3 regions of the Moritella sp. 24 genome follow, and region 3 is predicted to be linked to each of the others. Evidence: predicted binding sites of a transcription regulator. Region 3 holds the regulator's gene; each other region holds the start of a gene.
What was found. Region 3 encodes LexA, which represses DNA repair genes until DNA is damaged. Its sites were predicted from a motif close to TACTGTATNNNNATACAGTA; they were not measured.
Positions count from the first base shown of each region.

Region 1: a site for LexA is predicted at 3,492-3,511, ahead of recA (recombinase RecA). Genes of this name have one in related genera too.
Region 2: a site for LexA is predicted at 8,752-8,771, ahead of HWV00_RS05355 (DNA polymerase II). Genes of this name have one in related genera too.

Region 1 is NZ_CP056123.1:532,884-543,785, reverse strand. Features, by position in the region: gene traF (conjugal transfer protein TraF) at 1-115, shown strand, start outside; gene HWV00_RS02495 (conjugal transfer protein TraF) at 363-1,541, shown strand; gene HWV00_RS02490 (PepSY domain-containing protein) at 1,667-2,275, shown strand; gene recA (recombinase RecA) at 2,403-3,461, opposite strand; gene mutS (DNA mismatch repair protein MutS) at 3,640-6,207, shown strand; gene HWV00_RS02475 (RNA polymerase subunit sigma) at 6,228-6,911, opposite strand; gene rpoS (RNA polymerase sigma factor RpoS) at 7,083-8,042, opposite strand; gene HWV00_RS02465 (peptidoglycan DD-metalloendopeptidase family protein) at 8,112-9,077, opposite strand; gene HWV00_RS02460 (protein-L-isoaspartate(D-aspartate) O-methyltransferase) at 9,074-9,715, opposite strand; gene truD (tRNA pseudouridine(13) synthase TruD) at 9,712-10,767, opposite strand; gene ispF (2-C-methyl-D-erythritol 2,4-cyclodiphosphate synthase) at 10,833-10,902, opposite strand, start outside.
Region 2 is NZ_CP056123.1:1,155,936-1,166,837, reverse strand. Features, by position in the region: gene HWV00_RS05385 (hypothetical protein) at 1-631, shown strand, start outside; gene HWV00_RS05380 (VOC family protein) at 601-993, shown strand; gene HWV00_RS05375 (MFS transporter) at 1,003-2,208, shown strand; gene HWV00_RS05370 (ABC transporter permease) at 2,312-4,828, opposite strand; gene HWV00_RS05365 (ABC transporter ATP-binding protein) at 4,825-5,511, opposite strand; gene HWV00_RS05360 (arylesterase) at 5,510-6,136, shown strand; gene HWV00_RS05355 (DNA polymerase II) at 6,295-8,727, opposite strand; gene HWV00_RS05350 (MFS transporter) at 8,964-10,902, shown strand, end outside.
Region 3 is NZ_CP056123.1:190,904-201,805, reverse strand. Features, by position in the region: gene HWV00_RS00950 (MATE family efflux transporter) at 154-1,485, opposite strand; gene HWV00_RS00945 (methyl-accepting chemotaxis protein) at 1,575-2,771, opposite strand; gene HWV00_RS00940 (chemotaxis response regulator protein-glutamate methylesterase) at 2,758-3,822, opposite strand; gene HWV00_RS00935 (protein-glutamate O-methyltransferase CheR) at 3,867-4,715, opposite strand; gene HWV00_RS00930 (chemotaxis protein CheW) at 4,708-5,244, opposite strand; gene HWV00_RS00925 (chemotaxis protein CheA) at 5,260-7,332, opposite strand; gene HWV00_RS00920 (response regulator) at 7,335-7,697, opposite strand; gene HWV00_RS00915 (STAS domain-containing protein) at 7,713-7,994, opposite strand; gene lexA (transcriptional repressor LexA) at 8,262-8,885, opposite strand; gene plsB (glycerol-3-phosphate 1-O-acyltransferase PlsB) at 9,083-10,902, shown strand, end outside.

The DNA.
Region 1 (10,902 bases), 340 kb from region 3:
CATTTATCAAGATGGTGAATTTAAAGATAGCGGCCTGAACGCAGCAAATAGCACAAGTGATGAGCCAGTCTATGGTATTGACGGTTTCGTCTTACAAGTATCAGCTAAATTCTAATTTATTGATATTTATCACATAAATAAAATAGTCTAACATAAAACAATAACTCTGATATATTTCAACACCTTACATTAGAGTATGTTAAAAGCACCTTTTAAAAGGTGCTTTTTTGTTATATATCATCGATTAATTCACCTCAAAAAATATATTTTTGCTTATCCTCTATAAGTACACCGGTCGATTTAGATAATGCCGTACTGCATCGAGCCACGCGATAATTTTCTCGAACTTGTAAGGATACATCATGAAAAAGCATACGCTGTCGGCATTAATTAGTCTCTCCCTCTCTGTCGGATATATTTCATCAACCAATGCTGGTCAACAATATTTTCAATCCCGCAGTGATGCAATGGGAGGTACTGGTGTTGCATCAGCCCACTACCTGAGTGCACCACTAATGAACCCGGCATTACTCGCTCGTTTTTCACATACTGATAATGTGGGAATATTACTACCAGCAATAGGCGCTCAAATAGATGATAATAGCGATACCATTGATAGTATCAATACGGCGTCAGATCTAATCAATGAATTAAATAAATATAACTCTAACTCACCACAAGCGCGTGCCACGGCTCGTCAACTTGCGAATGAACTTGAGATGTTAGATAACGAAAAAATCCCCGTACAAGTTGGGCTAGCGGGTGTCATCGCAGTGCCCAATGAAACAGTCTCTTTTGCGTTATTCACCAATACCTATCTTGATCTACAAGTCGCTGCTGATATCAGTGATAGTGATATTCAAGCCTTAAGAGGACAAAACCCAGCTGCAATCGACGAGCTTGATTCAACAATCACGCTTCATGGTGTTGGTGTAACGGATCTCGGTATATCATTAGCCTCTAAATTCATACTGGGTAACACACCTGTTTATGTCGGCTTATCCCCTAAAGTGCAAGCGATTGGCTTTTATCAATATACCGATAGCATCGATAACTTTGACGCCAGTAATTTAGAAAAAGATGGCACTATGGATGATGATGTGGCCTTTAATATCGATGCGGGTTTTGTCGTCGAACCCAATAAACATTTTACTTTTGGTTTAGTCGCCAAAAACATGCTTGAGCATCAAGTTTCTAATGCCTCAGAAACGTTTCGTTATGAAATAAAACCACAAATCACGACCGGCTTCGCACTCCATAGTGAGTGGCTTACTGCCGCTGTCGATATCGATATTACTCAATCAGATACTCTCAGTAACAAAAAGCCATCTCAATACACCCGTCTGGGGGCTGAAATGGATGCATGGGGTTGGTTACAGTTTCGAGGCGGCTTCCGCTATGATTTAAACGACAATGACAGTAACCAAATTACCTTTGGCATGGGTTTATCGCCCTTTAGTATTCTCCATATCGACTTAACAGGCATGTTAAGTGAAGATGAAACCTATGGGTTCGTCGCACAAACAGCGCTGACCTTCTAAATGCTAGTCTATTAAACGTTATGCTATGGTTAATAATAAAAAGCACTTATAACAACCACCTAAACTGGTCTTTTTATTATTAAACCGTAAAATAGCGATAACGAAATTTTATTTAATAGACTGCAATGAATACCTATACACTACACCGTTATCTCGGTTATTTACTCATATTACCCGTGACACTCTGGGCATTAACAGGCGCATTTTTTTTGGTTAAACCCGGTTATGAAAATGCCTATGAACAATTACAGGTAACCACTTACCCGCTTAATTCGACAATACAAATATCCCCAAAGCAAAATTGGCAAGAAATTGCGATTAACCGCTCTATTTTAGGTAAGCATTATCGCGTCAAAATCGATAACAAATGGCAGCATATTAACCCTGTAGATAATCAAGCAGTATCAGAGCCTCGCGCGCAAAACATAGTTAATTTATTACAAGATGCCGTAAAACATAATCCCGATCGTTACGGATTAGTTTTAGACTATAAAGACGGTATTGCGATGACAGATACCAATGTAAAACTCATGTTTGATTGGTCGCGCTTAACCCTACGTCAGCAAGGTGCGGATAGCCGTATTTTTAATACCATGTATGACATTCATTATCTGCGCTGGACAGGCAATAAAACGTTTGATCAGTGGTTTGGATATATCGGTCTAGGATTATTGGTATTAATGGCGTTAACGGGTGTTGTAATGATAAAAAGAACATCAATGAGAGCTAAATAAAAAAGGCAGGTATGTTACATACCTGCCTTTCTTTCATCATACTGATTCATTCGTACATGCTAATTAATGATTCACACTCGCGATTAAACGAAGTGTGATAAATTAATTAAACGATATGAAACTATGATTAAAATTCGTTTTCAGCTTCAGTTGTCGCAACAGCAACCACTTCTTCATCTTTATTGCCAAGTAAATTAGCACGGATAAGACCGTCAATTTCTGTAGCAATAGCAGGGTTATCGATAAGGAATTGTGTTGATTTCGCTTTACCTTGACCGATCTTATCACCCTTGTATGAGTACCAAGCGCCTGCTTTTTCAATTAGTTTTTCTTTAACACCTAAATCGATTAACTCACCGTTACGGTTAAAGCCTTTACCGTATAGGATTTGGAATTCAGCTTGTCTGAATGGTGCTGCAATTTTGTTTTTAACAACTTTCACACGTGTTTCATTACCCGTGATCTCGTCGCCATCTTTTACTGAACCAATACGACGGATATCTAAACGAACTGACGCGTAGAATTTAAGTGCGTTACCGCCCGTAGTCGTTTCAGGTGAACCAAACATTACACCAATCTTCATACGGATTTGGTTAATGAAGATACACATAGTGTTCGTTTGCTTTAAGTTACCAGTAAGTTTACGCATTGCTTGCGATAACATACGTGCTTGTAGACCCATGTGGCTGTCGCCCATGTCGCCTTCAATTTCAGCTTTCGGTGTTAGTGCAGCAACAGAATCGACTACGATAATATCAACAGCACCTGAGCGTGCTAGCATGTCACAAATTTCTAGCGCTTGCTCACCTGTATCCGGTTGCGATACTAATAACTCATTAATATCGACGCCTAATTTACCTGCGTAGATAGGGTCTAGAGCATGCTCAGCATCAATAAACGCACAGATTTTACCTTCACGTTGTGCTGACGCGATAACTTCTAGTGTTAACGTTGTTTTACCACTTGATTCAGGACCATAGATTTCTACGATACGACCCATTGGTAAGCCACCAGCACCCAACGCGATATCAAGAGAAAGTGAACCAGTAGAAACTGTTTCTACGTCCATGGTACGGTTGTCACCCAGCTTCATGATAGAACCTTTACCAAATTGTTTTTCAATTTGTCCAAGTGCTGCAGCTAAGGCTTTTTCTTTATTCGCGTCCATTTTATTCCCCTGAGGCATAATCGAGTATTTAATTTTATAGCTTAAGTATACTGTTCGTTCATACAGTATCAAGCAATAAAATCATATTTTTTGAAAAATTATTCATGGCTCATATTTATCCACAAAAAAATACAGTCGCCACCTTGCTTTAGCATTGTTATTATAGCCGCAATTATCTTTTTAGAACCGAGCCGCTATGCAACCTGACTTTCTTGCCCCTCAAGACTTAACGAATCACACACCGATGATGCAACAATTTTTTAAGTTAAAAGCTGAGCAACCAGATATCCTATTGTTTTATCGTATGGGTGACTTTTACGAGTTATTTTATGATGATGCTAAAAAAGCGTCACAACTATTAGGTATCTCGCTGACCAAGCGTGGCAAGTCAAACGGTAACCCGATTCCAATGGCAGGTATTCCTTACCATTCATTGGAAGGCTATCTAGCAAAGCTAGTACGTAGTGGCGAATCGGTTGCTATCTGTGAGCAAATCGGAGACCCAGCAACATCAAAAGGGCCCGTAGAACGTAAAGTCGTACGTATTGTCACACCCGGTACAGTCAGTGATGAAGCCTTATTGACAGAACGTAATGACAATTTATTAGCGGCATTATTTCATGACGGTAGCAACTTTGGTTATGCCACCCTTGATATGGGTAGCGGCCGCTTCTTGATCAATCAATTTAACTCTGAAGAAACCTTGCTGGCAGAACTGCAACGTACTGAACCAGCAGAGCTACTTTATTGCGAGTCGTTTGAATCAGTTCAACATATTAAACACCTTAAAGGTCTACGTCGTCGCCCAGAATGGGAATTTGACTTACAAACAGGTCGCAATGTGTTATGCCAACAGTTTGGTACTAAAGATCTGGTAGGTTTTGGTGTAGAAAGTTCGCCCGTGGCACTATGTGCGGCAGGTTGTTTAATGCAGTATGTTAAAGAAACACAGCGAACAGCGTTACCACATATCCGAGCGATCAAGCTTGAACAAACCGAACAAATGGTTGTTATGGATGCGGCAACACGTCGTAATCTAGAGCTAACACAGAACTTGTCTGGCGGTGTTGATAATACCCTTGCTGAAATACTTGATCACACTTCAACGCCAATGGGTAGCCGTTTACTAAAGCGCTGGTTACATCAGCCTATCCGCGATAGCTTGGTATTAGAACAACGTCAGTCAAGTATTCAATCGCTACTTGATGTTGGCGCATTAAACGATATCCAGCCAGTGCTACGCACTATTGGTGACATCGAACGAATCATTGCGCGTTTATCACTGCGTTCTGCACGTCCACGTGACCTAGTACGTTTACGTAATGCATTCCAACAACTGCCTACGCTGCAAACCCTGCTTGCAGAACACAATGCGGACCACTTAAACTCGCTGCAGCAACTGGCTGGCGAATTTAGTGAACTTGAAGCATTATTGAGCTTTGCTGTTATCGACAACCCTCCTGTGTTAATTCGTGATGGTGGTGTTATTGCACCCGGTTACAATCAAGAACTAGACGAATGGCGCGCACTAAGCCAAGGCGCAACCGATTATTTGCACGCTTTAGAAGAACGTGAAAAACAGCAGACAGGAATTCCAACATTAAAAGTTGGTTATAACAGAGTACACGGCTATTTCATCGAAGTAAGTCGCCTGCAATCAGATCAAGTGCCTGCCACTTATATCCGACGTCAAACGCTTAAAAATACTGAACGTTACATTATTCCCGAACTGAAAGAGCACGAAGATAAAGTACTTAGTAGCCAAGGTAAATCACTGGCGCTAGAAAAACAGCTATACGAGCAACTATTAGATAAGTTATTACCTTACATTCCTGCACTACAAGACAGTGCAGCTGCATTATCAGAATTGGATGTATTATGTAATTTTGCTGAACGTGCAGAAACCTTAAACTACTGCCGTCCAACAATCAGTGTTAAACCGGGTATCGACATTACCAATGGTCGTCACCCTGTGGTTGAACAGGTGATGACAGAACCGTTTATTGCCAATCCAGTGCAGCTTAACCCTGAACGTCGCATGTTAATTATTACTGGCCCGAATATGGGTGGTAAATCGACATATATGCGTCAAACAGCATTAATCACGCTAATGGCGCACATCGGTAGTTTCGTACCTGCAGAGCAAGTAACAACATCATTAATCGATCGTATCTTTACACGTATTGGTGCATCGGATGATCTGGCATCAGGTCGCTCAACCTTCATGGTAGAAATGACTGAAACAGCAAATATTTTACATAATGCAACCGCGAACAGCTTAGTATTGATGGATGAAATTGGCCGCGGTACAAGTACCTACGATGGCTTGTCATTAGCGTGGGCTTGTGCAGAATATCTAACGAATAAGATCCAAGCTTATACCCTCTTTGCAACGCACTACTTTGAACTAACGACGTTAACAGAGCAGCACCCTAGCTTGGTGAATGTACATCTAGATGCGGTTGAACACGGTGACTCAATTGTGTTTATGCATGCAGTGCAAGATGGCGCAGCCGATCGCAGTTACGGACTACAGGTAGCAGCATTAGCCGGTGTACCAAAGCCCGTGATTCACGCAGCGAAAGTGAAGTTGCATGAGTTAGAACTAAACTCGCACCAACCAACTGCGGCAGGCGAAAGCCCACAAGTGACAGCTGAACCACTACCGCATCCTATTATCGATGACCTCAATACGTTGAATATTGATAATATGACGCCACGTGAAGCATTGGATGCTTTATACCGTTTAAAAGAACTACTTTAATGGTTAGTGAGAAATAAGCGTTAGTTTAATTTAAACAGCTCACGATAGATTAGAAAGCCCAAATTATCTAAGTCATGTAAAATGGCGGCATGGTTATTTGGGCTTTTTGTTACATACGTAACGACTCGCTCTAATGCTTTTCGTTGTGTCGAGTAAATTCCTGCAATCACTCTGTATTTAATCAGTCTACCAGCTTGCGACACCCCCATACTGTCGATATGGGCTATCGCGATATAGTCTGGTATATCGGACCACTGATAAGCCTGCTTTAGCCATTGTCCTAAATAATAAATATCGTCATCGAGCTCTCTAAATTTACTGCTTGCTTCGCCATCATCAAGGTCTAATTGGTATGCATCGGTATAACTAAAACAATCAAAGTCGGTCACAAGTCTATGCATTGCATGACTCATTTTCCAAGACACATCGCTAAAACTATGATGCTTTAATCGAGACTCAAGTTGAGGGGTATCAATAGCAAGTTCATTAAAAGCAGACTTGAAGGATTGATAAAAGATAGCTTCTTTTTCAGCTCTTGCACCCGACAATCCATGAATATCAGTTGGCAATACAAGAAACTCCGCATCACTCGGTATGGCAGGCAGGTCGCTATTAACAAATAATCGAGGCGTAGAGCAGCCTGTGATCAGTAACCCGCTACTAATTACAAATAACAAGTGAACAAAACAACGAAAAAATGACATAACCGTCCTTAAACAATCCATGTTTGCAGAGGTTTATTAAGATACTAAAAACGAATGAATAGTATGACTGATTTTAATAAAATAAGCAGAAAGGCTGAGTTAATGGCTAATCATTAAGACGAGTAACAACTTAATGATTAACTGCTCAATAGTATTACGTTTAATGAATTGTTATAACCTAAACAATGCCTCAACAGAGAGTCCTTGCTGCCCTAACAACTCCCGTAATCGTCGTAATGCTTCGACTTGTATTTGACGAACACGTTCGCGCGTTAAACCAATTTCACGGCCGACATCTTCGAGTGTGGAGGCGTCATAACCAAGTAATCCAAAACGTCTTGCCAATACTTCCCGCTGCTTTGGATTTAGCTCTTCAAGCCAACGAACGATACTAAATTTAATATCATCGTTTTGCGTGCAGCTTTCAGGCCCATCTCCTTTCTCATCCGAAATAATATCTAATAACGCTTTTTCTGAATCCCCACCAATCGGCGTATCAACAGAGCTAATACGTTCATTTAAGCGCAGCATTTTACTGACATCAGCAACGGGTTTATCTAATTTATCAGCAATATCTTCCGCGGTCGGTTCATGATCTAACTCGTGGGCAAGTTCACGTGCGGCGCGAAGGTACACATTGAGTTCTTTAACGACATGGATGGGTAAACGAATAGTACGGGTTTGATTCATGATAGCGCGTTCGATGGTTTGTCTTATCCACCATGTCGCATAAGTTGAAAATCGAAATCCGCGCTCGGGATCAAACTTCTCAACAGCGCGGATCAAACCGAGATTACCTTCTTCAATTAAATCAAGTAAAGCTAACCCACGGTTATTGTAACGTCTTGCAATTTTAACCACTAAACGTAGATTACTTTCAATCATACGCTTTCGTGAACTCGCATCGCCACGTAAGGCACGACGTGCATAAAAAACTTCTTCTTCTGCTGTCAGTAACGGTGAAAAACCAATTTCCCCAAGATAAAGCTGTGTTGCATCTAAGCTTTTTGCATCGTTAGGGACGAGTTGCTCATCGTCAAATATACCCATCCCTGGTCGTGCTTTTTTATCGTTTTCAGATACATCATGATCTTCAACGTCTAACTTCTTTGCATCAGTTATCTTGCTCATTACGGTTAGTCCTCTGACTGAAGTAAATCGCTTATTAAGATTAGTCTAATAAACGACTTTCAGTCGGGCTTAACGTTTAGGCAAATAACGCATAGGGTTAACCGGCTTGCCGCGATAGCGAATTTCAAAATACAGTTCAGCACCCGAATTAGGTCCCGTGTTACCCATACTTGCAATCTTCTGACCAGACTTAACCCACTGTTGTTCTTTCACAAGTAGCTTTTGATTATAGGCATAAGCACTTAAATAATCATCATTATGTTTGATGATGATTAGATTGCCGTAACCACGTAGACCATTACCAGAATAAACCACGCGACCCGCTTCTGAAGCCAATACATTACGGCCTAATGAACCCGCGATATTGACCCCTTGCTGTCCTGTCTTACTGCTCGAATAAGTGCTAATTAACTTGCCTGATGCCGGCCACGCCCATGACAATTTATTATTATTCACAGCCTTAGGTTTCGATACTTTAGCAACAGATGGCTTCGGCGCTTTAACAACTGGAGGCTTCGCCTTTACCGGTGGTTTTGTTTTAACCGGCGGCTTAGCTTTAGCGACTACAGTCTTTGTCGGTGCAGGCTTCGCTAATGGGCGAGATGGCGCTTTAACACTCGTTTTAGTCGGTTTTTTACTTGCTGTTTTTGCTGTTTTTGCTACTTTTACCGGTGTCAGTTTTTTATATGATGACTTCGGTATTTTACCCGTTAGCTTGAGCACTTGCCCTGGATAAATTTGATATGGATTGGGAATGTTATTCAATGCAGCTAAATGCTTGAAATCTTGATTACTACGCCACGCAATCGCATATAAGGTTTCCCCTTTTTTAACGCGATAAGTAGACGTACTAATACGTGACTTTAATTCTGTTTTATAACCCTGAACGCTAGTAACAGGTGCAGGACTATAGTTAGCTGTAGAACAACCAACTAACTGAGTTAAAAAAAAGTAAGCCGCTATGCTATGCCATAACTTCCATCGGCGTATATTGCGTAAACCTCTATGAGTGGAGTTTTGCCTCCATGTTTTCACGCCAACTCTCCATTAATTAGAGGAACAAAACGCACGTTTTCAATATTTTGACTTGTATAGATGTCACCGTTACGCGTAATCACTTGTAATACTTGAGATTCGACACCTAATGGTAGAATTAGTTGCCCGCCATCGACCAATTGCGTTAATAATGCTTGTGGTACGCTCGCTGGAGCAGCAGTCACAATAATGGCATCGAAAGGCCCTTTACTCTGCCAGCCTTGCCAACCATCACCATATTTCATTACGATATTATGTAGATCAAGGTTTTTTAATCGACGTTTAGCTTGCCACTGCAAAGCTTGAATACGCTCTACAGAATAAACACGGGGAAACACTTGCGCCAAAATAGCCGTTTGATAGCCAGAGCCAGTACCAATTTCTAATACACGCTGTGGTTTAGTCTGCAATAACAACTCGGTCATACGCGCTACAATATACGGCTGAGATATAGTTTGCCCAGCACCAATTGGCAACGCTTGGTTACCCCAAGCCTGCAACGCGAATGCTTCTTCAACAAAATAGTCCCGAGGGGTATCTTGTATCGCAGTTAATACACGAGGATCTTTAATCCCTTGTTGTTCGAGCAACGATTTTATACGCTGCCCTGCAACACCTGTATTACCAAGTTCGATCATAGGGTTCCTGATTTAGGCTCTTGGTCAAAATGACGGATAACAACTTTTTCTTCAATCAATTCACGTACAACACTTGTCGCGAAACAACCTGACGGGAGATAGAAACTCACTGTTAAGCTGTTATCAGCCAGTTCATAACTAAAGTTTTGTGGACGTAATAATAAGGCTTTGCGTTCTTGACGTAGACCCGCAGCAATTAAGCCTTCAAGTAGCTCTGGATACTCTTCAACAATGCTTTGTTCAAAAGCAAGTGCATCACTCATCGCACTGCTATTACCTTTACCTACTAACGGTGCAGATAGCTGTAATGCGCCTTGTGCAACACGTTCGACAATATCATCACTTAATGTTTCTTCAGCGAAGAAAGAGTTCGAACCTTGTAAGATAAAGCAATCGCCTGGCATTGCAGTTTGCCATTTATCTTGACTAATACGGTCACTGACTACGCGATTAAACAGTAAACTACGGGCAGCTGAAATGTAAAAACTACGCTTATTACGGTCTCTAATTTTTTTGCCTGCAAACATCTCTTTTGCATACGTGATATTGCTACCATTACGACCGAATCGTTGCTCACCAAAGTAATTTGGCACACCTGTCGTTTTGATATTCTCTAAACGTTCAAGCAGTCCATCGGTACTGCTTAAATCGGTCAATTTTAAAGTAAACTGATTACCTTTAAGTGCGCCTGTACGTAATTTTTTGTTGTGACGCACAACTTTTAATACTTTAATCTGATCCGTTTCAACAACCGAGAAATCAGGTGTTTCTTTACCCGGCATGTGGATACCAAACCATTGCTCAGTGATCGCATGGCGATCTTTAAGACCTGCATAACTCACGTGCTTATCTGCTACACCTGCCGCTTTCGCTAATGCACGAGCAACATATTGGGTATTTTCGCCTTCTTTACGGATAGAGATGAAGATATGTTCACCTTCTCCCGTCAATTCAAAACCAAGGTCTTCAATAACCACAAAATCGGCAGCTTCCTGCTTAATAAAACCTGTTACGCTAGGTTTGCCATATAGATATTCAAATTCAGGAAGCATTGTTCTCTCCACATTAGGGTTAGTTTGCATTAATTGGTTTCGCTTTTGTATTCTTTCTTAATAACTTAAGTATTTTTCATTAATAGTACGACAGCTTCACATGCAACGCCTTCTTTACGTCCTGTAAAACCAAGT
Region 2 (10,902 bases), 970 kb from region 3:
AACGCTATCGACTCAATATGGTTGGCATTTACAATACTGGGATTCGGGTCTATATCGTCGCTTAGACGAACGTCTTAACCACGGTATTCATCTGTGGGATATGTTTAGCGATGAACACTGCCATATAGCTCGCAGCATTCAACATAATACGAATAAAGTCGATATTTGCACACAACATGGTCACCACTTTGAGCTGTTTTCATTTACAAGTAATAAGTATTTATCTCCTGCGCTGATCATGGAACTCGGACAGCTAAAGCCGAAGGTAAGTAAAGTTGCGAATAAGATTTGGTTGAACGAAAAAAATATAACCTTACCATTTTACGAAAATAAGAATATTAATATCAATAAATTACCAACACTTGAAATCGAAGGCTGCAACAAGATACGATTTGGCGACGTTATTTTAACGTCTAAGGAAATGGCGACAATCCATTGCTTACTTGAGCTTAAAAGCATTAAAGAAATCGCTCGATTTCATCATTGTAGCGAAGCGAATGAACGTAAACGGATTAACGTCATTAAAGAGAAATTTAGCTGTGAAAACTTACCGCTTTCTTTCTTATTTAACGCACTCAAAACACAGGGAGTTACACTGGCATGCCTGGACGCCTACATCATGTCTCACTAACATGCGCTTCGCTAACAGCCAGCCTTGCATTTTATCGCCAGTTTGGTTTTGCTATTGAACAGCAATATCAAGACGAGGCTTGCTCGATTGTATTACTCCACAACCAGAATACACGTATTGAACTGTTCGTTTTTTCTGACGATGTCACCCCACAAGATCATGAAACATTAATCTACCTTAAAGCCATTGGTATTCGTCATTTAGCCATTGAAGTCAGTAATCTAACAACAATGCATGACCTATTATCGCCAACCACAACCGTCACCTCTATTAAACAAGCGCGATTAGGTTCGTTTAATTATTTTTTCTGTTATGACCCCGACGGCAATCAAATTGAAGTACTTGAAACGAACAAACGTTAAGGGAATAAAATGATCAGACTCACATGGAAACAAAAGATAGGGGCTGTCACCGGGAATGCCTTAGAGTTTTATGATATTGCAGTTTTTGCTTCAATATCAGGTTTCATCTCCGTCTTATTTACCCACCAAGGTATTGAGCACGCAGAATATGTTGTGTGGGGTATATTCGCATTACGCTTTTTAGTTCGCCCACTCGGAGGCTTGGTTATTGGTCACTATGCTAAAAACCATGGTGTACGAGCAGCGTTAATATTAACTAATTTCATGATTGGCCTTGCAACATTAAGCATGGCCTTTATGCCTGTCGAAGCACTTGGCCAATATATTGTCGTGGTGTTTTTATTACTACAAATCGTGCAAGCATTCAGTTTTGGCGGTGAATATCCAACACTTATCTCTTATTTACACCAAGGGACTGACAAAGTAGATAAATCAAAAACCAGTAGCCTGATTGTTGCGAGCTCAATCGTTGGCGTAGTCGTCTCACTCGTTGTGGTTTACGCCCTTAAAGAAATACTAACCGTCGAAGAAATGAATGATTATGGCTGGCGATTGCCGCTATTAGTAGGTGTATTAAATACCCTCATGAGTCTGTACTTCCGTTTATCACTGCCATCGTTGCCCTCGATTAAAACAGTTAAGATGCCAATGAAACGTTCGACGTTAACCTTACGTATTTTCATGGTCACTATCATCGGTGCTGTCATTTTCTATACCCAAAATTTCGCCAGTAAAATGATAGGTGCAGAGCTCACGATTGAAAACCTGCCGTTAATTAATTCATTGTTATTACTATTTACACTCGCGTTAACAGGGTGGTTAACAGATAAATATAGCTCTGCCACCCAAGCATTCCGGTTAGCCAGCATTGCATTAGTTTTCTGTTCTATTCCCCTATTCCTGATGCTATCAAGTGGTAACCCAATTTACATGGCGCTATCGATTATCTTCTTTACCCTTATTTCAGGCTTTTTATTAGGTAACTTAGCGGCTGTACTATGGCAGGAATCAGAAGGGGATATTATTTCTCTTGGTTTTGGTTATAACATTGCGTTGTCATTATTTGGAGGAGCAACACCGCTCATCGTGGGGTTACTCATTCCAGAAGGGTTTACGTTTGTAGGTCTGTACGTGGCATTAGCAGCGGTTCCCGCATTAGTGATACTTTCACGCCCAAATACCCGTATAAACACTAAAATACGTTACGCACGATAATCCAGATATAAAAGTGCCACGATAAATATCATGGCACTTTTATTACTTCACAAATAAAGCTTACTTCCCTTCCCTGCAACTCGCCTTAAGCAACATAGATGAATTACATGGTGCGTCGTATTAACGTAACGCTCGACATATTCAGCAAACGCCAACAACTCAGCAAGCCAATTAGCCCTACAAAGCTCGCACCTGCACCAATGCCTAACAACCAATATTGGAAATGGAACGCCCCCGGCATATCAAAGATCCGACTTTGTAAAATATACACACCAAGCTCCATCGCGATGCTTGCCATTAATCCAGCAAGGGCACCCAAAGCCACAAATTCGAATAACACACTATTACGAAGTAAGCGTCCACTCGCGCCAAGCGTACGTAATATCGCTAATTCACGCTCACGTTCTTCCATGCTGGCTTGTACTTGCGCGACTAATACCAAACTACCAGCAAGTACCACCAGCACTAGAATGAACTCAATAGCGATAGATACTTGGCCAATGACACTTCTAAGCTGAGTAATAATCGCATCAACATCGATGAGCGTGATGGTGGGATACTGCGTTAGAAAGTCCTGCAATGCTTCCGTGGCATCATCTGGTACGTACAAAGACGAAATATAAGTCGCAGGAAAATCAGCTAATACATGCTGGTTGAAGATCATGTAAAAGTTAGGCTGTAGCGTCTGCCAGTTTACCTTACGCACACTGCTCACAATAACCTCGACTTCCTCACTGCCTAGCTGGAATGTTAAGTTGTCACCCACAGTAACGTCTAACTTCTCTGCCAATGTTGACTCAATCGATACCAAGGCCCTAGTATCATCTGGTTGCCACCAATCGCCAGCAAGCAGACTATTTTCATATGGCAATGCATCGCGCCACGTCATGTTTAACTCACGCCCTACACCACGTCGGCCATTATCCGCGGACTTGGTTTCTTCCTTACTTACACGTTTGGTCACTTGGTCATTATTAATTTTGGTTAAACGACCGCGCACCACAGGAAACAATCCGCTTGATTCAATATTGAGCGTATCAACAAAGTGATTTACCTGCTCAACTTGACTTGCCGTCACGTTCACTAAAAAACGGTTCGCACTGTTATCCGGTAACTGTTGCTGCCAATCATCAATCAGTCCATTTTTCATCACCACGATAATAAGCAGCAGTTGGATCGCAATAGTAAAGCTAATCAATTGCACCGCATTTTCATTGGCGCGACGCTTTAAGTTCGCTAAGGCAAGATGCCAAGACTTACCCGCTTTACTGCCCGCCGATCGCCCCGCTAACATAAATAAGCGACCAATAACTAACAACACCATTGCCACCAGCACACCACCGATAAGTAGTGAGGCACTAAGCACTGCGTCTTGGCTGAACAAATACAATAGTGTAAAAATCGCAATCAAGGCAGGTAATGGGCTGACTAAACGTGATAACAAGCTTGCATCTTTACCATTATCACGACCACGCAACAGCGTCATTGGCGAAGTATGTACTAACTCTTTTAATGGGGTAATTGCAAAGGCAAAAGCACAAATGATCCCAGTGACAACAGCGACAATGAAAGGATAAGCCATATTGCCAGTGTTCGATGTATCAAGATAATCACGCATGGCATACAAACCAAGGTTCAATATCAGGTAACCCACAATCAGCCCCAAACTAATGCTTAATACACTGAGCAATGACCAGTGTAAGCAATACAGTTTAGCGACATAACGCTTTGATGCACCCATGGCTTTAAATACAGCCACAACAGGTTGATGACGTTGACTATAACGACGACTGGCCACCGCAACAGCAACAGACGCTAACACGATCCCCAACATACTCGCCAACGACAGGTACTTGTCTGCTTTGGTTAGCGCTCTAGCAAGCGGTGAGTTTTGTGATTTAATGTCATACCAACGTTGGTTATCACTTATTTGCGGTTTAAACCATTGCTCAAATGCGGCAATATTGTCGCTATCTCCTGCGAACAGGTATTTATAACTTAATCGACTACCCGGCTGGATTAACTCTGTTTTCTGCGCATCGAGAGTATTAATAAACACGACAGGCCCAGAGCTAAACACACTAAACGAAGCATCAGGGATTTGCGTAATAACGCCTGTCACTTTAAAGCGCATAACACCCACTTCAATACTGCTGCCCACTTTAATGCCGAGCTGTCTGAGTCCCTTTGCTTCTAACCAGGCTTCACCGGATTTTGGTGAGTTAGCCGCAACAGCTTGTGACACATCAAGTGTCGGACTCACCAATAATTCACCACGTAGTGGATATTCAGGCGATACCGCAGATAGTGCCGCTAACGCCATCTGTTCATCGGTAAAGACCATGGATGACATTTGTATTTGTTGCGCTTGTACTAACTTAAAACTGCTTGCTTTGGCTAACACGGCAGGATCAATCACGCTGCCGGTATCCAGCACCCTATCCGCGGCAATAAAGGTACTGCTCTCCGCGGTTAGTGCTTGTTTCACTCGACTCGAAAACCCTGATAACGCAAATACTGCCGACACAGCTAAGACAATCGCCAGCAAGATAATGGTCAGCTCACCGCGCTTTAATTCATGCTTTAACAGGCGCAGTGAATGCTTATGCCAATAACTCATACAGCCTCACTTAGCTGACCGCTTTCCATGATCACCTGACGCTGACAACGTGCAGCTAACTTCGGATCATGTGTCACTAAAATCAGTGTCGTACCCACTTGTTGATTTATTTCAAACAATAAGTCAGCAATGTGTAAGCCCGTTTTGGTATCTAAGTTGCCTGTTGGCTCATCGGCAAATAAAATATCCGGTTTCGAAATAAACGCACGGGCAATAGCTACACGTTGCTGTTCACCACCAGAAAGCTGTGACGGATAATGCTCCGCCCTATCGGTTAAATCAACTTTAGCTAATAACTCACGGGCTAATTCTTCAGCGTTATCCATACCCGCTAGCTCTGCAGGTAACATGATATTTTCCAACGCGGTTAAACTATTGATAAGTAAGAATTGCTGGAAAATAAAACCGACATGTTTCGCACGCACAGCACTACGCTGTTCTTCATTAAATTGGTGCAATGGCTGATTTTTAAGAAAAACTTCACCACTCGACGGTAAATCTAATCCCGCGATAATAGACAATAGGGTAGACTTACCTGAACCAGACGCGCCAACAATCGCTAATGAATCACCTGTGTTAACGGCTAAATCCATCGGATGTAAAATATCGAGGGTCTTAGCATCTGTTTTAACTGATTTAGTTAAGGCACTTACTTTTAATATTATATCGGAATCTAGTTTCATGTTTAAAAATGCCTTTAAAGTATTGTTATTGATGGTTATCTTGTTTCCTGCAGCGCATGCGACAGCGAACCATAAAATTTTGTTATTGGGTGATAGTCTAAGTGCCAGTTATGGTATGACACAAAAAGAAGGCTGGGTAACCCTGCTTAACCAACAGTTATCAAAGCAAAATGCGCCGTATAACATCATTAATGCCAGCATCAGTGGTGAAACAACCGCAGGTGGACTTTCTCGCTTACCAGGTATTCTAGCTAAGCAATCCATTGATGCACTAATCATTGAGCTGGGTGGTAATGACGGTTTACGTGGTTTCCCACCTAAATTAATCAAAAGTAATCTAACGCAAATGGTTGATTTAGCACACGCAAAGAATATTCCTGTCTACGTGATGAATATTCGTATTCCACCTAATTATGGTCCACGCTACAGCAAAATGTTCACCGATGTATTTACCCAAGTCGGCAACGAAAAAGACATTCAAGTATTGCCATTTTTCATGGAACAGATCGCGATAGATCCAAGCCTAATGCAAAATGACGGCATCCACCCTAACCGTATCGCACAACCTAAGATTGCCGATATCATGTCGAAGCAATTAGCCACTATTTATGCGCATCAGAACTAAAAGATAACGTTAACGCGAAGCATTGATATGCCATGCGTTAACGTATTGATAAATGTGTAACTGATTAAGATAAACCAGTTTAATGAAAACTGTCAGGATGGGTTTCACAAATGCAGGTAAAGTATTGTCAGGATAATTGTTTTAATCCGTTGTCGTGATTAAAACAATCCCATTTGCTGATCGGTTATCAAATCAAAACTCAGCCCAATAAAAGGTAAGATACCATCGGCAATGGGTTTTAACTGTTTTTCAATATAGTGCTCAAAATCCAATACCGAATGTTGATGCTCCACCGCTTCAGGTCCACTGAGTGTCAATACATAACTGATCCATGCTTTGTGTTGATAACGTAGTGGTTGACCTAACTGGCGATTCTTCTCATCCGCAGCGCGCGCTGCTTTGACATGTGGCGGTACATTCTTCACATAAGCAGACAACTCTTGGCGTAAACGCTTACGATAAACTAACTTGTCGTTAAACTCACCCGCTAAGGTTTTCTCGACAATCTCAAGCACGTAATCTTTCACTTCCAAATCATGGAATACCCGATGGTATAGCTCCATCTGGAACATTTTGGCTAAATCAGTCCAATCAGTACGTACCGTTTCTAATCCTTTGAAAATCAGCTTTTCACCGTCTTTGGTATTCACCAAACCGGCATAGCGTTTTTTACTGCCTTTATCTAATCCGCGAATCGTCGGCATTAAGAATTTGTGATAATGCACTTCATATTCAATATCTAAGAAGCAATCAATGTCGTAATCTTCACGCAAGTGTCGTTGCCACTGCTGATTGATATATTCCGACAACTCAGCGCCCATACGATCCGCTTGTTCGCCACGATCTCCCTCTGTGAACTTTGAGCGATCAAGCAACACAAATGTGGAGTCGGTATCACCGTAAATAACCTTGTAACCTTTGGCTTCGATCCAGCCTGCGGTCGTCTGCATGATCTCTTGACCACGCATAGTGATCGACGACGCTAAACGGGTATCATAAAAACGGCAACCGCCCGATCCTAACACCCCATAAAACGAGTTCATTAAGATCTTAATTGCTTGAGAACGCGCGGCATCCTTATCTATTTTAGCTTGATCACGCTGCGCCCATAACCCTGAGATCACTTCAGGTAAATAATGCTTTTCACGATCAAACAAACCGCCACGGAAACCCGGTATTGCTTCAGTGGGATTTTGCACACCTTCTAACAGTCCTACGGGATCAATTTTAAAGGTGCGGATGATCGACGGATATAGGCTTTTAAAATCTAGCACGATCACATGATCATACAAGCCCGGAAATGAGTCCATTACATAGCCACCGGGACTCGCCGTTACTCCACTCTCACGTAGGTTGGGAGCTATATAACCCGCACGATGTAACTTAGGTAAATACACATTGGTAAATGCCAGTACCGAACCACCGTTACGATCTAATTCTAATCCTGTTAGTTGTGAACGTAATAACAAGAAATCCAGCAAACGGGTCTTAACAAAAATATCCCATACTAATACGCAATCTTGCAGATTGTACTTCGCTAGTTTTGGCTTGTTGAAGTGAAAATCATGATTAATTTGATCCATACGGTTATCAACATCATCAGTATCTTTACCTACACCTAGAATTTCTTGCGCTACGTTTTCTAAACTGAAACTGGGGAAGCTATAGGTTGCCGTTTTTAGACTATCAATGCCATCAACAACCACACGGCCATGTAAAGTAAGAAAACCGGGCTGTTGCGGTGTGCGACCATCACGCCAATGTAGGTTTTGACCACCACGACCCAACGCTAATTTTATATTATGGAATGTGGCACGCACAGCCAATAAACGAAAATCAAAGTTAATGACATTCCAACCAATAAAGATATCGGGGTCGTAACTGATCACAAATGCTTGTAGCGCCAATAACAGGCTTTTTTCGTCTGCTACCCAATGAATCAAGGGAGCATGTTTAACGTCTTGTTCTGTGTCAGCTTCTGGTGCTTCACCAATCATGTATACCCGTTTAAAGGGTTGACCATCAGGGCAGTATGCGGGACTTAATGAATACAAACCGATAGAGTAAAGCTCACCGTGTTCTGAACATTCGATATCTAATGAAATTTGTTTAATTTTGTCGACTAAGTTATCTGGCAGCTCAGCAGGTTTAAGCTGCGCCTGTTGAAACTCAACATAGCCTTTTCGTTGTACAGGTGTGCCCGTGAACTCCACTGCCCCTTTCACAAAACGCTCCATTAAGTAGCGCTCTGGCGGGCGAATATCTGCTTCTAATACCGTCACGAGTTTGCGTCTTAATAACTCTTGCGCGCGGTGATAGTCATGGGAAGTACGAAAATAAAACGCACTCATCAGTTCTAAATCAAAGCTACGCAGTTTCAGATCTTTAAACGTAAAGCGCGGATTTAGTTCACTTAAGCAAGCTAATGCAGTCGTCAATTGATCTTGAGGAATAAACATGACAAGCGGCTGGGTTGTTGGGATCAGTTTAACCGCACCCATTTCAGATGCTAACCAGTAACTTAATTCGTTGTTACCATTACGGTCACGACTATGGCGCGATAATAAAAAACCCAGATATGTAGCAGACAAAATTAACCAAAAAAAGTAGTGTAAGACTGGTTAAGTGTACAGCATTTTTAGAAATGTGAAAATGCCATGCTGAAAATGACAAACACTTATCAAATCGATAAGCAGCAGTATCCTCAAATGCGTTATATACTATTGCATTGATGTAAAAGCGTAATCAGATCTCGTAATTTGTTAGTTATATGTTATAAAGCTCTCAATAATCATCAACGACTTTAAATTCAGAAGAGAACACGACTGTGATAACGACCCTTAAACCATTTATATTGCTGCTAATCAGTGGATTTTTACTCATGCTAGGTTATGGCCTGAGTAATATTTTATTGCCTGTTCGTATGCAAAATGACGGTATCAGCGTCGATAACATTGGTATTATCTTATCTATGCTATCAGTTGGTTTCTTACTGGGTGCGATCTATAGTCGAACGCTGTTACAACGGGTTGGTCATATTCGCATATTTGCCATGTGCGGCAGCTTAACCTCGGTGGCTATTTTACTTTCAGGACTCTATCCTGAACCATTGGTATTAGCATTAATGCGGATGTTAACTGGTTTTTGTATGGCCTGTGCCAATGCGACGCTCGATAGCTGGCTTAGTCACAGCGCCACTGAAGAAAGTCGAGGACGCATACTATCGATTAACCAAATGGTGATCATGTCTGCACTTTTTTCAGGCCAATTTTTATTAAATATCGCGCCGATAACCGACGTCACCTTGTTCGTTATCTCAGGTATTTTATTCAGTCTTTCTATCACCCCAATGGTGATCAGCAAGCATCAAGGTCCACAGATTGAAGACAGCCAATCCATGTCCTTAATGACCATTTTAAAACTGTCGCCACTGGGAGTGATCTGCTGTTTCTATGGTGGTTTTCTTTATGCGGGCTTGCTCAACATGCTGCCAATTTTTGCCAATGATAACGGCATCCACGGCTTCAGTCTCTCCATCTTTATGGGCGCATCCATTTTTGGCGCTATCATCTTTCAATACCCGATAGCTTATTTATCCGACCGCTTTGACCGTCGTAAAACAATGATATTTATGGTCCTCATCATTGCGGCATTATCTTTATTAGTACCCCACTTGATCAGTACATCACAGTTTAATCTTTCGCTATTAACCATTGCGATCATCATGGGGTTAACAGCTTGCCTCTACCCAATGAGCATGTCAGAAACCTTTGATAAAGTGTTAAGAGAACAGATCTTAGCGGCAATGGGAGCCCTACTACTGATTTATGCACTGGGGAGTATTCTCGGACCCAATCTCGCGTCTATCGCCATGAACTTATTTGGCAGTGCAGCCTTATTTTCCTTTATGAGCCTAACAGCGATTAGCTTGCTGGGATTTATTCTCGGGAATATGATTAAACAGACCGCATTACCACGGGATGAACAAGAAAATTTCATCATGCAAACCCCATCAGGCGTAGTATCAGAGCTGGATCCTCGTACTCAGTATGCGCACCCTTCTTTTGAACAAACGTCAGAAGTCGAAGTGGCGATTAGCTTAGCGGCGAACAATCCTGCCGCTGCGGTAAACATGGCAAAAACCCTCGCTATGCGCGATCCTAATGATGCCTCAAATTTAGCCGCGGCATTGAGTACAATTGAGGAAATTGATATCAGTCGTCTGTATCGCGCTATCACAGCAGCCGCTCCAGAGATGAGTATTCATATTGCCGAAGCGTTAACAAATGCCTCACCAGAACAGGCCGAAGAATTAGTCGACTGGATCACCACCGAACGTCCTGATCAGTTTACAAATATTATTGTTGCTATCGCCAACTCGATGCCAGACAACGGTATTGATATGATGGAAATCGCGGCTGAAAACATGGTTGACGATCACCAAGACGAATTACTCGAAATGACCGACCAGTACATGATCAGTCTTTCTGATTCATTAGATGATATGCGTCCTGTCGATCGTACCGCAGCGGCTTCTGAACAAACTGCAACAGAGCTATATAATCGTTTAACCGATGTCTCTCCGACCCAGTCAGCCGACTTCGCCTTGGCAGTATCTGAAGCGTTACCAGAGTCATCAAATGTGGTCGCAGAAGCCTACGTCAGCAACCTAATTGAAAGTGAAGAAGCAACACCGGGTGATGCCACTGCCAACATTGAAAGCGCGGTGAATGAATATGTGAGTCAATTAGCTGAAAGTATTCCTG
Region 3 (10,902 bases):
AAATACAAATTACTTTTACTCAGGTGTAACAATGAGGTTAAAAACAAAATATATTATGATAATTCCAGCTTTATTCCCTAACTATTCCTTTTTAAACTAACAAAGATATTATGAATAATAGCTAAATCTCTTCAGTATAGTTGATGACTCTTATTACGCAGATTTCCCCTTAAGAGAAGGTAATAAGAGCCAAGCAAGTGACAGACCACGGGCTAGCATGAAAGTATTCATCGCTAACCATAAAGCATGGTTCCCTAATCCACTGCTGATAAAATACGTAGGTAAAAATACGCAAATCACACAAAACAACATACTATTACGCATATCTTTTGCACGTGTAGCACCAATAAATACACCATCAAATACGAAACACCACACAGCAGTAAACGGTAATAGCACTAACCAAGGTAAATACTCAACAGCAATAGTGTTAACGGTATCAATATCTGTGATCATCAGCACCATTTTCTCGCCGAATATAAAAAAACCAGTTGAAAACACTACAGAAAATAAACCAGCCCAAATCAATGATGCAATAACAGATTGACGATAAATAATTGTATTTTTCGCACCTATTGCTTTACCGACCATCGCCTCTACCGCATAGGCAACACCATCTAACGCAAAAGAAATAAACATTAAAAAATTGAGTAATACTGCATTTGCTGCAATATATTCATCACCAAGACTTGCTCCTTTGAAGGTCATAAAAGCAAAAGTCAGTTGTAAGCACAACGAACGAATGAAGATGTCGCGATTTAATGATAACAAACCGAATAACTTACTCGATTCAAATAGGTGGCGACGAATGTCAGATTTTTTCGGTAACTCAAATTGATTGAATTGCTTAAATACGAGTAATAATCCAAATAATAATGCGGCATATTCAGCAATAACGGATGCAGCGGCTGCGCCTTCCACGCCCCATTCAAAATACACCACAAACAATACATCTAAACAAATATTAAACACGTTGGCGATAATCAGTAACAGCATCGGCGCTTTCATATTTTGTAATCCGATTAGCCAACCTAATATCGCAAAATTAAATAGCGCTGCAGGGATCCCCCACATTCGAATAGATAAGTATGCCTGCGCATTAAGCTGAACATTGTCACTCGCATTCGTCAGCATAAACGCGAGTTCGACAATATATTCCTTCGCTAATAGCAGGACAACCGACAAGCCAAAAGCGATTAATAACGCATGAGCAAGTGTCATTAAAATAGCAAGGCTGTCTTTCTTACCAAAGGCCTGCGCAGTTAACCCTGTCGTCGACATCCGTAAAAAGTTACACATCGACACAATAAACATCACAACCGTTGAGCCGAGGGCTACACCACCGAGGTACCATGCTTGTTCAAGATGTCCAATGACGATACTGTCAACTAGCCCCAATAGCGGGATACTAATATTTGACAAAATCATTGGTAATGCCAATGCAATTATTTTTCGGTGTACAGAGGCGGGAATAGATAACCACATAGACTCATTCAACTTTATTAAGGAGGGGATAAAAGTGTTTGAGTCTATCTAACTTCAATTATGAAGACAAAATATTATCGACTGAATAATCAAAACAATTCGATTTCGCCTTCATCCATAGAACCACTACTTATCGTCTTATTTTGAGCCTTCAGTGATTGCTGCTTTAGTTGGTCGGTCGCCACTTTCAGCTTATCTATAAACGAGTGCTGCACCTCATTATTTTCTTCTAATAACAGCTCACTACACGCAAGTAATACTTGTTTCAAGTTTTCAGCTTGATGTAAATTATGCTCTGATAACTGGTTAATAATATCTTCAACTTGTAAATTCCTTACTGAATCGTTAACACACGCTTTAGTATCAACAGATAGACTCATGAGATTATCTAGGTTTATTTCTAAGCTTTGTTCTAATTGCGAAAATTTAACGAGTTCTTGATGTAAGCGTGATTGAGTTTCAGCTGATTTTTCAGCATTACCTGTCGCTAACAGCTCGACCATTGATTTAGCTTCCACAAATGTGGCCATCGCTTGTGTGACTTGGCCTCTGATCTCATCATTAAATTTATTAGAGGTATCAGATAACAGCCTAATTTCTTGTGCAACCACCGCAAATCCACGCCCCATATTACCAGCTCGAGCAGCTTCAATTGCCGCATTTAGTGACAATAAGTTCGTCTGGCTTGCTATCTTTTTCGCATTATCAACGAGATCATTAATATTGACCATCTGACTTTCCATCACTGCAATTTTGTTTACGGCGTCATTACTTTGCGCCGTTATTTCTAACATTAAATCAGAGCAATTATTTAAAAATTGATGCGTTGATTTAATAAATATTTTTAAATCAATCGCATCTGGATCATCGTGCTCAATGCCTGTTAGTTCTGCGGCTTTATCTTTAGAAATACTTAATAATACGTTATATAACGATTCAGATTGTTCTGAAGACATTCTTAATAACTGATAAAAAGCGCTATTGAGCGTTGTAAATGATTCACTATTTATTTGCTGCGTTTTATTTAAATCATCTTTAATCTCATCGATATGTGGAGGGAGTTCTTGCTGGAGCATATTTATCAGCATCACTTTAGTGTGATTAAAATCGACAGGTTCGGGGGTATCATCAACCTTTTTCTCTATCGCTCGCGTTGCTGTCATGAACGAAATAAACATGATAATAAATGTCACCGCTGCAGCAACAGCAGCGACCCACTCCTGGGATATCAACATGAATATAAATGGAACAACCGCTACCCCTTGGAAAAAGCTAAATCGGATCATAAGATTTCCTCTTAATTTTATTAACTTTCTTCTGTACTAACGTCGCTAATTTCGGCGCTATCAACGGTAGACTTAAGATATCGATGGCTGCACCTAATTTGACAGCGGCACCCGGCATTCCCCAAACGACTGATGATGCTTCATCTTGAGCGATTGTTAATGCCCCGGTTTTACGCATCGTTAATAAACCTTCAGCTCCATCTTTACCCATTCCTGTCAGCATGACTCCAATGGCTTTATCACCATAAACTGCAGCAACAGATTCTAATAACACATCAACAGAAGGTTTATGTCGGTTAACGGCAGGGCCATCACACAATTGGCAAATAAAGCGAGTTCCCAATTTATGCACTTTTAAATGCTTATCTCCAGGTGCTATATATACATGATTCAGCTCAATAACTTGCTCGGAATTCACTTCAATAACAGTTAAACGACAATTGTCATTTAGCCTCTTCGCAAATGCACCACTAAAATGTTTAGGGATATGCTGAGTCACTACAATTGGAGGAAAAGGAGGGGTTAACGGTGTTAATAATTCTCTTAGCGCTTCAGTACCTCCTGTTGATGCTCCAATCGCAATTAATTTATCTTCTTGTACAGGTCGGCTGATGAGCTGAGGAAGTACAGGCTCACGTATACTTCGCAAATTTGCATTACTGGCGGACTTAACTTTAGCGCAAAGATCTTCCCCAAAATAACTCAATGACTGTGAACTGTTATCAGTGGGCTTAGCAATAAAATCAAATGCACCTAATTCTAACGCTTTTAATGTCACAGGCGCACCTTGCGACGTAAGGGTTGATACCATAACAACGGGCATTGGACGCAGTCGCATTAAATTATCCAAAAAGGAGAGCCCATTCATCCCTGGCATTTCAACATCAAGTGTTAATACGTCCGGCTGTAACTTTTTTATTTTTTCACGTGCCTCAAAGGGATCTATAGCACTACCAACAACATCAATTAACGGGTCTAAACTCAATAATGTCTCTAGTATTTTTCGCATTAATGCAGAGTCATCGACAACAAGCACTTTTATTTTCTGCATACAATAATTCCTATTACACCGTTAAATAACTAAGAGATAATAAGCTAACGTTGATAAACGGTCTGACCAACAAGCGTAAAATGCGTATTAAAACCTTGCAGACTTTCGGAATGGCCAATAAAAAGGTAACCACCCGGTTTTAGTAATGAGTAAAACCGTTTCACTAACGCCCTCTTCGTTTCATCATTAAAATAAATCAAAACATTACGACAAAATATCGCATCAAAACGTCCTGTCATTGGCCATACTGCAAGTAAATTAAGTTGTTTGAAGGCAATAAGCTGCCTTATTTTTGTATCCATCATGTACTGATGATATTTATCAATATCAGAACAATATTGAGAACGATAGGCCACAGGAATACCGGATAGATCATCATAAATGCCATGATGAGCGAGAGATAACACATCGCTATCTAAATCTGTCGCTAATATCTTTGCATCCCAATTCTGTAGTTTTCTTTCTATACTCATTGCTATGGAGTAAGGCTCTTGTCCAGTTGAACACCCTGCTGACCATATTCTCAATTTTTTATCTACGTTATGACGTTTAAAATGCGGCAAAGCCACTTTCTGTAAAAAATCAAAATGATGGTCCTCACGAAAAAAAGCGGTCAAATTAGTGGTGATGGCATTAATGAATTCACTCACTTCGCCACTGTAACTATCCTGTAATAACTGACAGTACGATACAAACCCGTTTAATCTGAGATGCCGTATTCTTTTCATGACTCGGCCATAAAGCATATCTCGCTTAGCCTCACTAATAACAATCCCAGATTGCTTAAAAGCAAGGTGCGTTAAATACTCAAATTCAGCATCTTTCATCCTCATGCTATTTAATTTATAGCCTTGAGTATTGCCAAAAATAAGGGGCACTGCGGCCTTAGTCATTAACGGCTATTGCATGTTCAGCTCTCTGTGTATTAATTTGTTCCATATTCTTGAACTGTTCCAAGTCTAATAATAAACTTGAGCTTAATAACACAACCATTTTATTGTTAATTGATACCAGACCTCTAATCACACTCGGCCCATCGCTTTGCCCTAACTGCGGAGGTAAATTGATATCGTGATGTGAGATCGTATGAACATCAGAAACAGCATCAACAACAAGTCCCATTACTTTTGATTTTCCTTCAACCAAGACCATTACGACGATCACCACGGTTGTCGCACTATATTCGATGTTGTTTAAACCAAACTTTTGCCGCAAATCAACAATTGGAACGATAGTGCCGCGTAAATTAATAACACCTTTAACATATTCCGGCATATTTGGAATTTCGGTACAAGGTTCCCAACCTCGAATTTCTTGCACGTCTAATATTTCCACGCCATATTCTTCGTCAGCCATAATGAAGGTCAAAAATTGAGTCGATTTTTCGCCTGTATCAATATCTGTTAATGTTCGATTATCCATACCTATTTCCTTCTATTAAGCTGCTACAGGTGATCGCTGACTTTGCTGTAGATATTGTTTACTGGTTATTCTCTTTATAATATCTGTAATATCTAGAATTAAAGCGACCGTTCCATTACCTAGGATTGTGGCTCCAGAAACACAGCCCACCTTCATAAAATTATCTTCTAGATTCTTGATTACGACTTGCTGTTGCGCAGCTAAATCATCCACTAATAAACCATATTTATTAGCGCCACTTTCGACCACAACTAATAGTCCATCACTGATTCGTTCAAGACTCGTTTCATGATTTAGCACTTGGTAAAGTCGAATAATTGGAATAAATTCATCTCGCAATTTAAATACTTCAGTTTGGTCTGCTAGTTTCGTCACCATGCCATCTTTTAACTGTAGGGATTCAATTATCGACATGATAGGTAAGACATACGTTTTATTGCCAATCTTAATTAATTGTCCATCCATAATAGAAAGTGTGAGCGGTAATCGGATCGAAAAGCAACTGCCCTCACCATCATTAGACTCAACCTGAATATCACCACCAAGCGACTCAATATTATTTTTTACTACATCCATTCCGACACCACGACCTGAGATATCACTGACAGTTTCAACGGTTGAAAATCCCGGAGCAAAAATAAGCTCATCGATTTGGCTATGATTGTAATGCTGGCCTTCTTTCGCTATGCCTTTTTCAATTGCTTTTGCATGGATTTTAGCGCGATTTAATCCTCGGCCATCATCTCGGATCTCGACAATTATTTCACCGCCTTGATGAAAAGCACTAATATCAAGACAAGCAACATCACTTTTACCTGTCAGCTTTCTTTCTTCAATTGTTTCAATACCATGATCTAAAGCGTTACGGACAAGATGCACAATCGGGTCAGAGAGTTTTTCCAGCATGATTTTATCCAATTCCGTTTCTTCCCCGTGCATACGAAGCAATACATTTTTACCTAATTGTTCACTTAGATCTCTGACCATTCGAGGTATCCGGTTAAAAGCAAATTGAATTGGTAGCATCCGAATTTTCATCACGCTATCTTGCATTTCACGGGTATGTTGAGATAACTGAATAAGACCCTTCTTTAAGGCTGGAAGTTTATCTGCAGAAAAGTCCTGCCCAAGTTCACCCAGCATCGCTTGAGTGATAACCAGCTCGCCGACCATATTAATTAAGGCATCAACTTTATCGATAGAGACTCGAATGGAACTTGTTTCTGTTGATTTGTTATTCGTTATTTTCTGGGGGGAAACTTGAGTACTTAGCACTGCTAAAGTAGATTCTTTATTATCTGCAGTAGGTACAATGTTCTGACATGATGCTGGGATTACAGCTTGTATTGCACTAGAGTGTGTAATAGTAATAGTAGAGTCATCCTCAACCCACTCAAATGCTTCTTTTATTTGTAATTCACTCACTTGACTAATTAATTCAAGATCCCAACTAACATAAATATCTTCGGGTAATACATCACTCCATCGTGGAATAGCCGTGAGTTTAGGCGTGACCTTAAGCTCTCCCATGTCTTGTAATTCAGCAAACATTAAACGCGGTTCGTTGCCTTGTTTCAGAATATCCTTGCCAGGGATAAAATTAATTAACCAATAACCGCCCTCTAAATGATTAATTATTGGTAACACGACTTCAGGCGTTATTTCTTCATTACTTGCTAATATTTGTTGCTGATATTCATCGACCTGTAAAAACGAATTGTATTGCAGCTTAAGTGCTTCAGCCTCCTCAGGTATCGACTCTGAATCACTCGCTAATCGTAATATCCACTCTCTTAAACAATCAACCGTTTTGAAAAAAAGGCGAATATGTCCATCGATAAGCGTTAATTTTCCTGCACGTAGATCATCTAATAATGCTTCAGCAACATGCGTAAATTCGGTTAACTGATTAAAACCAAACGTCCCTGCACCACCTTTAATTGAGTGAGCGACTCGAAAAATGGTGTTAATAACTTCACTATCAACAGCACCTGGATTTAATTTTAGAAGCTCAGTCTCCATCACCTCTAATCCTTCTACGCACTCTTCAATAAATACATGATGGAACTGTTTAAGATCGATATCCATGACTACCTCAACACTTTTTGAACGGTAGCAATAAGTTTTTCTGGATTAAAAGGTTTCACTATCCAGCCAGTCGCACCCGCAGATTTACCCGTCATTTTTATATCACTACCTGATTCAGTCGTTAACATTAAAATGGGGGTAAATTTATAAGTACTTTCATTACGTAAGTGGCGAATTAAACTAATGCCGTCCATGCGTGGCATATTAATATCAGAGATAATAAGGTCAAACTGCCCAGTTTTAGCTTTGGCTAATCCATCCACACCATCAACAGCCGCATCAACATGATAGCCAGCCTGCTTTAACGTGAATTGAACCATTTCGCGGATAGATAGCGAGTCATCTACAGCTAATATTCTCTTCATTAGAACACCTCATATTTATGCGTAATTAAAATAAGATTCGAATCCTAACGCTTTCACTACAGCCATAAATTTATCTGATGGTGATAAAAAAACGAGACTCGAATTATGTATCATTAGATGTTGAGCATAAGCATGAAATAGCTGACAAGACGCACTATCGATATGAGTAACACGATGCGCATCAAAAACTTGAGAATGAGAGTTAATAGGGAGTGTATCAAGCGTTACTTTAAGCAGCGCGATAGAGGTAATATCAATTTTCTCACCTAATTCCATGGCGATAGAGCGCTGTTCCATAATCGCTAATCCTACATTGTCTAAAACATACCATCACAAAAACTTAATTATTTTTCTAACTAATGTTGAGTATAGGAAAGGATTAAATAAAGAAGTAAAAGATGATCAAAACTGTGACGTTAGAGCAAAATTAGAAAATGATTTTTAGATTTGGGGGAACGAAAAAGAAGGAAATAAGGAAGATAAGAGAGATAAGAGAGATAAGAGAGATAATGAATAATCAGATTATTTATTATCTCTCCTCAGAAGTATGGACGAAAAATGTGATTACATCCAATCAGTATTACGGATAATACCAACAGCAACACCTTCTATATCAAAATGTTGAAAGTTTAGATCAACACGAATAGTGCTCATTTCATCGTTCTCTGGATGCAGCAAAATTTCACAGCCTTGTTGTTCAAAACGTTTCACTGTTACTTCATCATCTACACGTGCAACAACAACTTGGCCTTTACTAATATTCTTCGTTTTATGTACCGCTAATAAATCGCCATCCATAATACCAATATTACGCATACTCTCACCGCGTACACGCAGTAAAAAATCAGCTGTCGGTGTAAACATTGAAGGATCGACATTGTAGTGCGCTTCAATGTGTTCTTGCGCTAAAATTGGCTCGCCGGCTGCAACCTGCCCGATTAAAGGTAAACCGCTATCATTGCTCGCGTCTTCGGCATCAACCAACAAACGAATACCTCGAGAAGTGCCCGCTAAAATTTCAATATGGCCTTTTCGTGCTAATGCTTTTAAATGTTCTTCTGCTGCATTAGGAGAACGAAAACCAAGCTCTTTCGCGATTTCAGCTCGAGTAGGTGGCATACCTGTATTTTTAATATGTTGCTTAACTAATGCAAATACTTCTGCTTGTCTTTGTGTTAATGCTTTCATCATGAACCCTAACTGGTTTTATATACAGTTTCTTGTAATTATATACAGTAATAATCAGTTTGCAATATCAGCAGTGATGATATCCGCATAATAATGAATTAATCGTTTGCAGGTGCTTAAACACAGATTTATGCCTACACATCTGATATTATTGGAGTAAGCACTCTCGCATTTTTAACAACAGAATGATAACTCCTATGCAACAAACACCGTCAATGTTAAGTCGAAGTTTCGTTAATGGCTTAGTTAAATCTCAATATGTTCCAGATAATCCAGTTAATGCGCTGAATTTAGATTTAACACGTCCTATCGTGTATGCATTAAAAACTAAATCAATGACCGATCTGGTTGCATTGCAACGCGCCTGTAAAGAACTAGGCTTACCGGATCCACTCACACCAATAAAAGTTAACGGGGTTATAATTCCCAGTTATGTTTGTCTAGATAACCCTGCGCCACTCTTTGGCCAAGTGAAAGATACCGATGTGTTTTTCAATGAGTTTCAGCAATTATTACGCTTGCATAAAGACGACAAAGCACTTGATATACAGTTAATGCCAGTCGCTCTTTTTTGGGGCCGCGCACCAGGTAAAGAAGGTCAGGTACCGTTACTGTCATTAGCGAATAGTATTTCTCCAAGCCGTTTACGTAAAACGTTCATTGTTGGTCTTAACCGTAAAGATAATTTAGTTCGTTTTAACAAACCCGTATCATTGCGTTTCATGGCAGATCAACACGGTACTGATGAAAAAATTGTTCAAAAATTAATTCGTGTTGCAAAAATTCATTTCAGCCGTCAAAAACTAGCGGCATCGGGACCAAAACTACCTAATCGCTACCAACTTTTTGAGCAATTACTGCGTAACCCTGAAGTGAAAAAAGCGATTCAAGTAGAGATCGCAGAGCAAAATATTTCCGCACAAAAAGCTGAAAAACGCGCCAATGATTATATTGATGAAATCGCGAGTGATTTCTCATATAAGCTAGTTAAAAATACAAGTAACTTCATGACATGGCTATGGAACAAAATCTATAGCGGTATCAAGGTTAACAACGCAGAACAAGTACGTAAACTTGCTGCCGACGGTCATGAAATTGTATTCATGCCTTGCCATCGTAGCCACATGGATTACTTACTTATTTCTTACGTTATTTATAACGAAGGCTTGATACCGCCACATATCGCAGCTGGTATTAACCTTAACTTCTTCCCTGCGGGCCCCATGTTCCGTCGCGGTGGTGCGTTCTTCTTACGCCGTACATTTAAAGGCAATAAACTTTACGCGACCATTTTTAGAGAATACCTCAGCTTATTATTCTCTAAAGGTTATTCGGTAGAATTCTTTACTGAAGGTGGTCGAAGCCGAACAGGTCGTTTATTACCACCAAAAACAGGTATGCTTAATATGACGTTACAGGCAATGCTAAGAGAGCAAAGCCGACCAATAACCTTGGTTCCTGTATACCTCGGTTACGATCATGTAATGGAAGTAAGCACTTACGTAAAAGAATTGTCTGGTGCGAATAAGAAAAAAGAAAGCATGTTCCAAGTATTTGGGATCGCTAAAAAATTAAAAAACTACGGCCAGGCATTTGTGAACTTTGGCGAGCCAATTAACCTTAACCAATATTTAAATAAACACGTTGAAAATTGGCGTGATGATATGAATATGCCGGTTGAAGAGCAGCCTCAATGGTTACACCAAACGACACGCGATCTTGCTAATCAGGTAATGGTGAAAATTAATAATGCGGCGGCTGTAAATGCATTAACGATTTGTGCATTAATTTTACACGCGGCACCACACAAGGCGTTAAGCCGAGAAATTTTAGTGAAGCAAATTGATAGCTACCTAAAATTACTGCGTAATAACCCTTATAGTGAATTCAGTACTTTGCCAGAAAACAGTGCCGAAGAAATTCTGGACCAAGCAATCTCACTGAAAAAGTTCACAGTGCGTGAAGATAGTTTAGGCCAGATGCTGTCGATGTCATACGAACAAGCAGTACTGTTAAC